One region of the Roseateles sp. GW821-FHT02E12 genome, then DNA from elsewhere that is predicted to be linked to it. Evidence: predicted binding sites of a transcription regulator. Region 1 holds the regulator's gene; each other region holds the start of a gene.
What was found. The regulator FNR, encoded in region 1, switches genes on or off when oxygen is low (the NO sensors DNR and NnrR bind a similar motif). The targets are predictions, from matches to a motif close to TTGATNNNNATCAA.
Positions count from the first base shown of each region.

Region 2: AC07V5_RS13685 (ornithine carbamoyltransferase) is a predicted target of FNR. The motif match lies at 1,191-1,204, and genes of this name have one in related genera.
Region 3: AC07V5_RS01555 (hemerythrin domain-containing protein) is a predicted target of FNR. The motif match lies at 1,030-1,043, and genes of this name have one in related genera.

Region 1 is NZ_JBWKVK010000002.1:1,183,175-1,185,432, reverse strand. It holds gene hemN (oxygen-independent coproporphyrinogen III oxidase) at 1-532, opposite strand, end outside; gene fnr (fumarate/nitrate reduction transcriptional regulator Fnr) at 664-1,401, shown strand; gene AC07V5_RS16185 (NAD(P)/FAD-dependent oxidoreductase) at 1,466-2,258, shown strand, end outside.
Region 2 is NZ_JBWKVK010000002.1:628,037-630,294, reverse strand. It holds gene AC07V5_RS13690 (substrate-binding periplasmic protein) at 1-664, shown strand, start outside; gene AC07V5_RS13685 (ornithine carbamoyltransferase) at 661-1,155, opposite strand; gene AC07V5_RS13680 (Crp/Fnr family transcriptional regulator) at 1,355-2,140, shown strand; gene AC07V5_RS13675 (PAS domain S-box protein) at 2,161-2,258, opposite strand, start outside.
Region 3 is NZ_JBWKVK010000001.1:340,921-343,178, forward strand. It holds gene tkt (transketolase) at 1-954, opposite strand, end outside; gene AC07V5_RS01555 (hemerythrin domain-containing protein) at 1,079-1,693, shown strand; gene AC07V5_RS01560 (hypothetical protein) at 1,696-2,181, opposite strand.

The DNA of each region.
Region 1 (2,258 bases):
CGAAGTCCTGCACGCCGAAGGACAGGCGGTTGAAACCCAGCGCGCGCAAGTGCGCCAGCCGGCCGGCATCCACCGTGCGCGGGTCCACCTCGATGGACAGCTCGGCGCCCGGCAGCAGCTTGAAGCGCTGGCGCAGCGCGTCCATCAGCGAGGTCAGCTCGGCATCGGACAGGAAGGTCGGCGAGCCGCCGCCCAGGTGCAGCTGCGACACCGGCGCCGTGCCGCCCATGGCCTCGGCCACGAGGTCCATCTCGACCTCCAGCGTGGCCAGGTAGGGCGCGGCGCGCTCATGGTGCTTGGTGATGATCTTGTTGCAGGCGCAGTAGTAGCAGAGCTGCTCGCAGAAGGGGATGTGCACGTAGACCGACAGCGGCTGCACCGTGCCGCGCTGGCGCAGCGCCTGCAGATGCTGAGGGCCCTGGTAGGCCTCCACCAGGCGATCGGCCGTGGGATAGGACGTGTAGCGCGGCCCGGCGACGTCGTGGCGGCGCAGCAGATCGGCATCGATGGGGCGGTCGGTGACAGCAGACATGGCGTCACTGTGCCGGCCGAAACAGGCCCCGGCGTTGATCCAGGTCAAGGCCGCAGCGGGTGCCGCCGAGAACAATGCATTTCATGCTGACCACCCTGCCTCGCCCCATGAGCGTGCCGATCACTCCCGACATGCCCGCGCAGCCCGCTGCCGCGGCGCTCGAGCCGCTCAAGGTCGCCTGCGCCAGCTGCAATCTGCGCGAGCTGTGCCTGCCCGTGGGGCTGAGCCCGAGCGACCTGCAGCGCCTGGACGGGCTGGTGGAAAAGCGCCGCAGCGTGCAGCGCGGCGACCACCTGTTCCGCAACGGCGACCGCTTCGATGCGCTGTACGCCGTGCGCACCGGCTTCTTCAAGACCTGCGTGAGCAGCGAGGACGGCCGCGACCAGGTCACCGGCTTCCAGATGGCCGGCGAACTGCTGGGGCTGGACGGCATCAGCAGCGACCACCATCACTGCGACGCCGTCGCGCTGGAGGACTCCTCCGTCTGCGTGATCCAGTACAGCCACCTGGAGGAACTGTCGCGGGAGTTCACGATGCTGCAGCACCAGTTCCACAAGATCATGAGCCGCGAGATCGTGCGCGACCACGGCGTGATGCTGCTGCTGGGCAACATGCGCGCCGAGGAGCGACTCGCGGCCTTCCTGCTGAACCTCACGCAGCGCCTGCAGGCGCGCGGCTTCTCGTCCAGCAGCCTGGTGCTGCGCATGACGCGCGAGGAGATCGGCAGCTACCTCGGCCTCAAGCTCGAAACCGTCAGCCGCACCTTCTCCAAGTTCCAGGAAGACGGCGTGCTGGACGTCAAGCAGCGCCAGATCACCGTGCTCGACCCGCAGGCCCTGCAGCGCCTGATCTCAAACGCCGCCTGCTGAAGCGCCGCCCGCGCGGCTCCAGCATCTTTGCTGCAGCGCAGCAAATGAGGCGTAGCATGGCGCCATGCGTCCCCAAGTCCTCATCATCGGCTGCGGGTTCGGCGGCCTGGAAGCTGCCCGCGCCCTGCGTACCGCCGATGTCGACATCACCGTCGTCGACAAGACCAACCACCACCTCTTCCAGCCCCTGCTCTACCAGGTGGCCACGGCGGGGCTCTCCGCGCCGTCCATCGCGGCGCCTATCCGGCATCTGTTCCGGCGCCAGCCCAATGTGACGACGCTGCTCGGCGAAGTCGTCGCCCTGGACGCCCAGGCGCAGACGGCCACGCTGAAGGACGGCGCCACGCTGCGCTGGAGCCACCTCATCGTCGCCGCCGGCGCCACGCACAGCTATTTCGGCCGCGACGACTGGGCCGCGCACGCGCCCGGGTTGAAGACGCTGCAGGACGCCTTCGAGATCCGCCGCCGCGTGCTGCTGGCCTTCGAAGCCGCCGAGCTCGAGGACGACCCAACCCGGCGCGCGGCGCTGCTGCAGTTCGTCGTCGTGGGCGGCGGGCCCACCGGCGTGGAGCTGGCCGGCACTTTTGCCGAGATCGCGCGCCACACGTTGCCCGGTGAGTTCCGCCGCATCGACCCGCGCCAGGCCCGCGTGCTGCTCGTGGAAGGCGGGCCGCGGGTGCTGCAGTCCATGCCCGAGGCCTTGAGCGAGCGCGCCCGCGAACAGCTGACGGCGCTGGGCGTGGAGGTGAAGCTGAACGCCCGCGTCACCGGCATCGACGCCGAGGGGTTGGACATCACGACCGCCGCTGGCCCGGAGCGCCTGCACAGCCGCTGCGTCGTCTGGGCCGCAGGCGTGG
Region 2 (2,258 bases), 560 kb from region 1:
CGCGCGCATCTTCGAAGGGTCGGAAGGTCAGGCACCCAAGGGCCTGGCGGTGGACCTGCTGGGCCAGCTCTTCGGCGACAGCTTGCGCTGCGAATGGGTGCCCTGGTCGCGCGCCCAGCTGATGCTGGAGCAGGGCGAGGCCGACATCCTCATCGGCCCCTACCGCACGCCGGAGCGCGAGGCGCGCATGCTGTTCAGCGTGCGCTCCTTCTACTCGGACGCCATGGTCTGGTATGCCCGCCGGGGCGAGGAGGCGCGCTGGACGGGCGAGTTCGCCGACCTGGCGCAGACACCGGTGGCTGCCGTGCGCGGCTGGGCCTATGGCAGCCGCTTCGAGCGCATGAAGACCTCGATGAACCAGCTCACCTGGGTGCAGAACGTGGACGCGGGCCTGCAGATGCTGATGAAGCGGCGCGTCGAGCTGTTCGCGGCCAATGACCGCAACTGCCAGCCAGTGCTGCAGAAGTTGAACCTGGGCGACGCCGTGGCGCGCTGTTCGCCGCCGCTGGACGTGCTGCACGGCCACATGGCCTTCGCCCGCAGCGCCGCGGGCGAGACGCTGTCGCAGCGCTACGACCTTGCTTTCGAGCAGTGGCTGCGCACGGGCTCGGCCGCGGAGCTTTACCGCCGCTGGGGCGTGGACCGGCCGGTGACGCCGCTCTAGGTCAGGCTGACGAGCAACGCCGCCTGCAGGATGCTGCGGCGCCGGACCTGCGGGGTCGCTTCGCCGCCCAGGTCATCCACGAGCGTGGCCGTTGGATGATCCGGCATGGCCAGGCCGGCGAAGACCGGGATGCCCGCGCCGCGGGCGATGCGCCTGACCAGCTCGGCCGGCAGATGCTGGCACTCCACCGCGTCGTAGAGCCGGCCCAGCACGCGGGCCGTGGCGTCGATCTGCGGCTCGCTGCTGCCCTCGTCCAGCCGGGCCTGCACGAAGGACACATGCGCGCCGAGCGCCCGGGCCGCCTCGATGAATTCGAGGGCCTGCTCGTCGCCGCCAGTGGGCGACAGCAGCGCCAGTTGCTTGCCCGCCATCAGCTGCAGCCCGGCGGCGCCCGCACGCGCGAGCGCCCTGGCCTGCCGCAACAACGCGGCCGCCTGGGCGGGGTTGGAAAAGTCGGCACCAACGGCACCTTCGACGGCCAGCGAACACATGGCTTTGCAGCGTAGCGAAGCCAACTGCGCGGGCCTTGACGCAGGTCAACCTGAAGGGATCTCCCTTGTTGTTGCGCCGTTCGTCACCGTCTGTTCACGCGCTGTTACGGAGCGCTACCGAGCGATTTGGCGTGTTGCTCAAGCGTTGGCCGGCGCTTCATAGCATGACCTCCATCAAACGCCCCCCACGGAGAACCGCATGCAACAGCCCCTCACCTCGCAGCCCGCAGTGCACCAGATCGCCCACCTCGCCCTCGGCCGCCGTGCGGCCATCGGCACCCGGGACGACGTGCGGGCCGGCACGGGCCAGCGCATCGCCGACACGCTCAAGCTGATCGCCGCCGTGCTGGCGCCCAAGCGCCGGATCGTGCATGCGGGCGACGTCATCTACCGCGCTGGCGACCGGTTCGACCACCTGCACATCCTGAACTCGGGCTTCTTCAAGCTGATCAGCCTGTCCAGCGATGGGCGCGAGCAGGTCGTGGGCCTGCGGTTTCGCGGTGACTGGCTGGGCTTCAGCGCCATCTCCCAGGGCAGCTACGGCTGCGACGCCATCGCGCTGGACACCGCCGAAGTCTGGACGGTGCGCTACGACGCGCTGCTGCAAGCCTGCGCCGAGCATCCCGCGCTGATGACCAGCATGCACGAGGCCATGAGCAACGAGATCATGCGCGACCGCGACTCGCTGATGGCCATCTGCACGCTGCCCGCCGACGCCCGCGTGGCCACCTTCTTGCATTACTGGGCCGACGCCCTGGCCGTGCGTGGCCTGCGCGCGGACCAGTTCAGCCTGCGCCTGACACGCGCCGAGATCGGCAACTACCTGGGCCTGACGCTGGAGACCGTCAGCCGCGTGTTGTCCCGGCTGGCCCGGGCCAAGCTGATCGCCTTCAACGAGAAGAGCCGCCGCGACATCTGCATTCCCGATCTGCGGGCACTCGCGGCCTACGTGGAACGCCGCGACACGCTGGCCGGCCTGCACTGAGCCTCACAGCAGAAGAACGGCTAACCGCCGCCTGACAGCGCCCTGGCGATGGCCTGGGCGAGCTCGGCCCGTGAGTAAGGCTTTTGCAGCAGCTCCCAGCCGGGTGGCGAGTCCTGGT
Region 3 (2,258 bases), on a different contig from region 1:
GTAGGCGTCGAAGCGGGTGTCCCAGTCGCTTTCGAGCTTGTCGCCACGTTCCTTGGCGTCCCAGGCGGCATAGACCTCGGCCGGCACGGCGAAGGGCTCGTGCTCCCAGGCGAGGGCCTCGCGGGTCAGCTTGATCTCTTCGGCGCCCAGCGGCTCGCCGTGGGCCTTGGCCGTGTTGGCGCGGTTGGGCGAGCCCTTGCCGATGGCCGTCTTGGCGATGATCAGCGTCGGCTTGTCGGTGCTCTCCTTGGCCTTGCCGATGGCATCGTCGAGGGCGTCGACCTCATGGCCGTCCACCGGGCCGATGACGTTCCAGCCATAGGCCTGGAAGCGCTTGGCGGTGTCGTCGGCGAACCAGGGAGCAACCTGGCCGTCGATGGAGATGCCGTTGTCGTCGTAGATGGCGACGAGCTTGTTCAGCTTCCAGGCGCCGGCGAGCGACGCGGCCTCGTGGCTGATGCCTTCCATCAGGCAGCCGTCGCCCAGGAAGACATAGGTGTGGTGGTCGACGATCTCGTGGCCTTCGCGGTTGAAGTCACGCGCCAGCAGCTTCTCGGCCAGGGCCAGGCCCACGGCATTCGTCACGCCCTGGCCCAGCGGGCCGGTCGTCGTCTCGATGCCCGGGGTGATGCCCACTTCGGGGTGGCCCGGCGTCTTGCTGTGCATCTGGCGGAAGTTGCGCAGCTCATCGATGGGCAGGTCGTAGCCCGTCAGGTGCAGCAGCGCGTAGATCAGCATCGAACCGTGGCCGTTGGACAGCACGAAGCGGTCGCGGTTGGCCCAGTGCGGGTTGGCCGGGTTGTGCTGCAGATGGTGGCCCCACAGCGCGACGGCGATGTCGGCCATGCCCATGGGTGCGCCCGGGTGGCCGGAGTTGGCCGCCTGCACCGCGTCCATCGCGAGGGCGCGGATCGCGTTGGCCATGAGGGTGGGGGAGGCGGTCGATGCTGTCATGGCCGGGGCTTTCTTGGGCTGGAAGGGCAAAACCAGGGATTTTACGGGGGTGACTTTGTCGAAGGTCCTGCGGCCTTGATCCAGCGCAAGGCCAGCCGCCCGGCGAAGCGCGACGCTTGGTCCCATGCCCTCCTCGACCATGCCCCTGGCGGTGCGCGTCATCCGCGCGGAGCACGACGCCCTCGCAGCCATGTTGCGCACCGTGCCGCTGCTGCTGGACGCCCAGCGCCAAGTCGGCACGCCGCCCGACTTCGGCGCGCTGCGGGCCATGCTGTTCTACGTGGACGAGTTCCCCGAGCGCCTGCACCACACCAAGGAAAGCGCGCTGCTGTTCCCCAAGCTGCGCGCGCTGGCGCCGGACCTGCGCGAGGTGCTGGACGACCTGGATGCGGACCACGCCCAGGGCGAACGCGCCATCCGCGAGCTGCAGCACAGCCTGCTGGCCTGGGAGCAGATGGGCGAGCCCCGGCGCGAGAAGTTCGAGCAGCAGCTCAAGGTCTACACGGCGCGCTACCTGCGCCACATGCGGCGCGAGGAGACCGAGATCCTGCCGCGCGCGGCGGCCCTGCTGTCGCCCGAGGACTGGGCCGACCTGGACGAGGCCTTCGGCAGCCACCAGGACCCGCTCGCGCCACGCGCCGGCCAGCCGGTGGACGAGGCCTATGCGCCGCTGAGGCAGCGCATCCTGGCGGCTCTGCCGGCGCCGCTTGGGTGGGGGCCCCCGCTGGGGCCGGCCTAGATTTACTTGGCCGGTGCCGCCGTGCAGGCCTTGGCCGCGGCCAGCCCGCGCAGGAAGCCGCGCCGGACGCCACCGGCCGTGATGGCCGCGTTGACCTGGCGGGCATAGCGCTCGGCGCCGCTCAACTTGCGGATCCAGCCGCGGAACGGGACGACGCCCTCGGCCGTGCGCTGCAGCGCGCCGGTGGCAGCGTCCTCGCCGCGGTCCAGCAGGCCGGGGTTCCCGGCAGTGTGAGGCGCATCGAGATCGGGGCCGAGCACCTCGTCCAGCGCACGGATGCTGGCCGCGATGCCGGGGCAGCTGGCGTCCATCGGCTGGGCATAGGGCGCCGCGGCCGCGGCCTTCAGCACTTCGGGGATCTCGGCGCGAACGACGTTGAGGTCGGACAGCGGCGTGGTCGCGGCGGTGGCGACCTTGTCCTGGTTGGAGCTGGCACAGGCGGTCAGGACGAGGACCGCGGCGAGGAGGGTGAGGTGGTGTGGGCGCATGGCCCGCGCATCATCTCAGAGGCGCGCGGCCGTCCGGAGCCTCTGAGAGCCCCCTTGGGGGCAGCGAGCAACGCGAG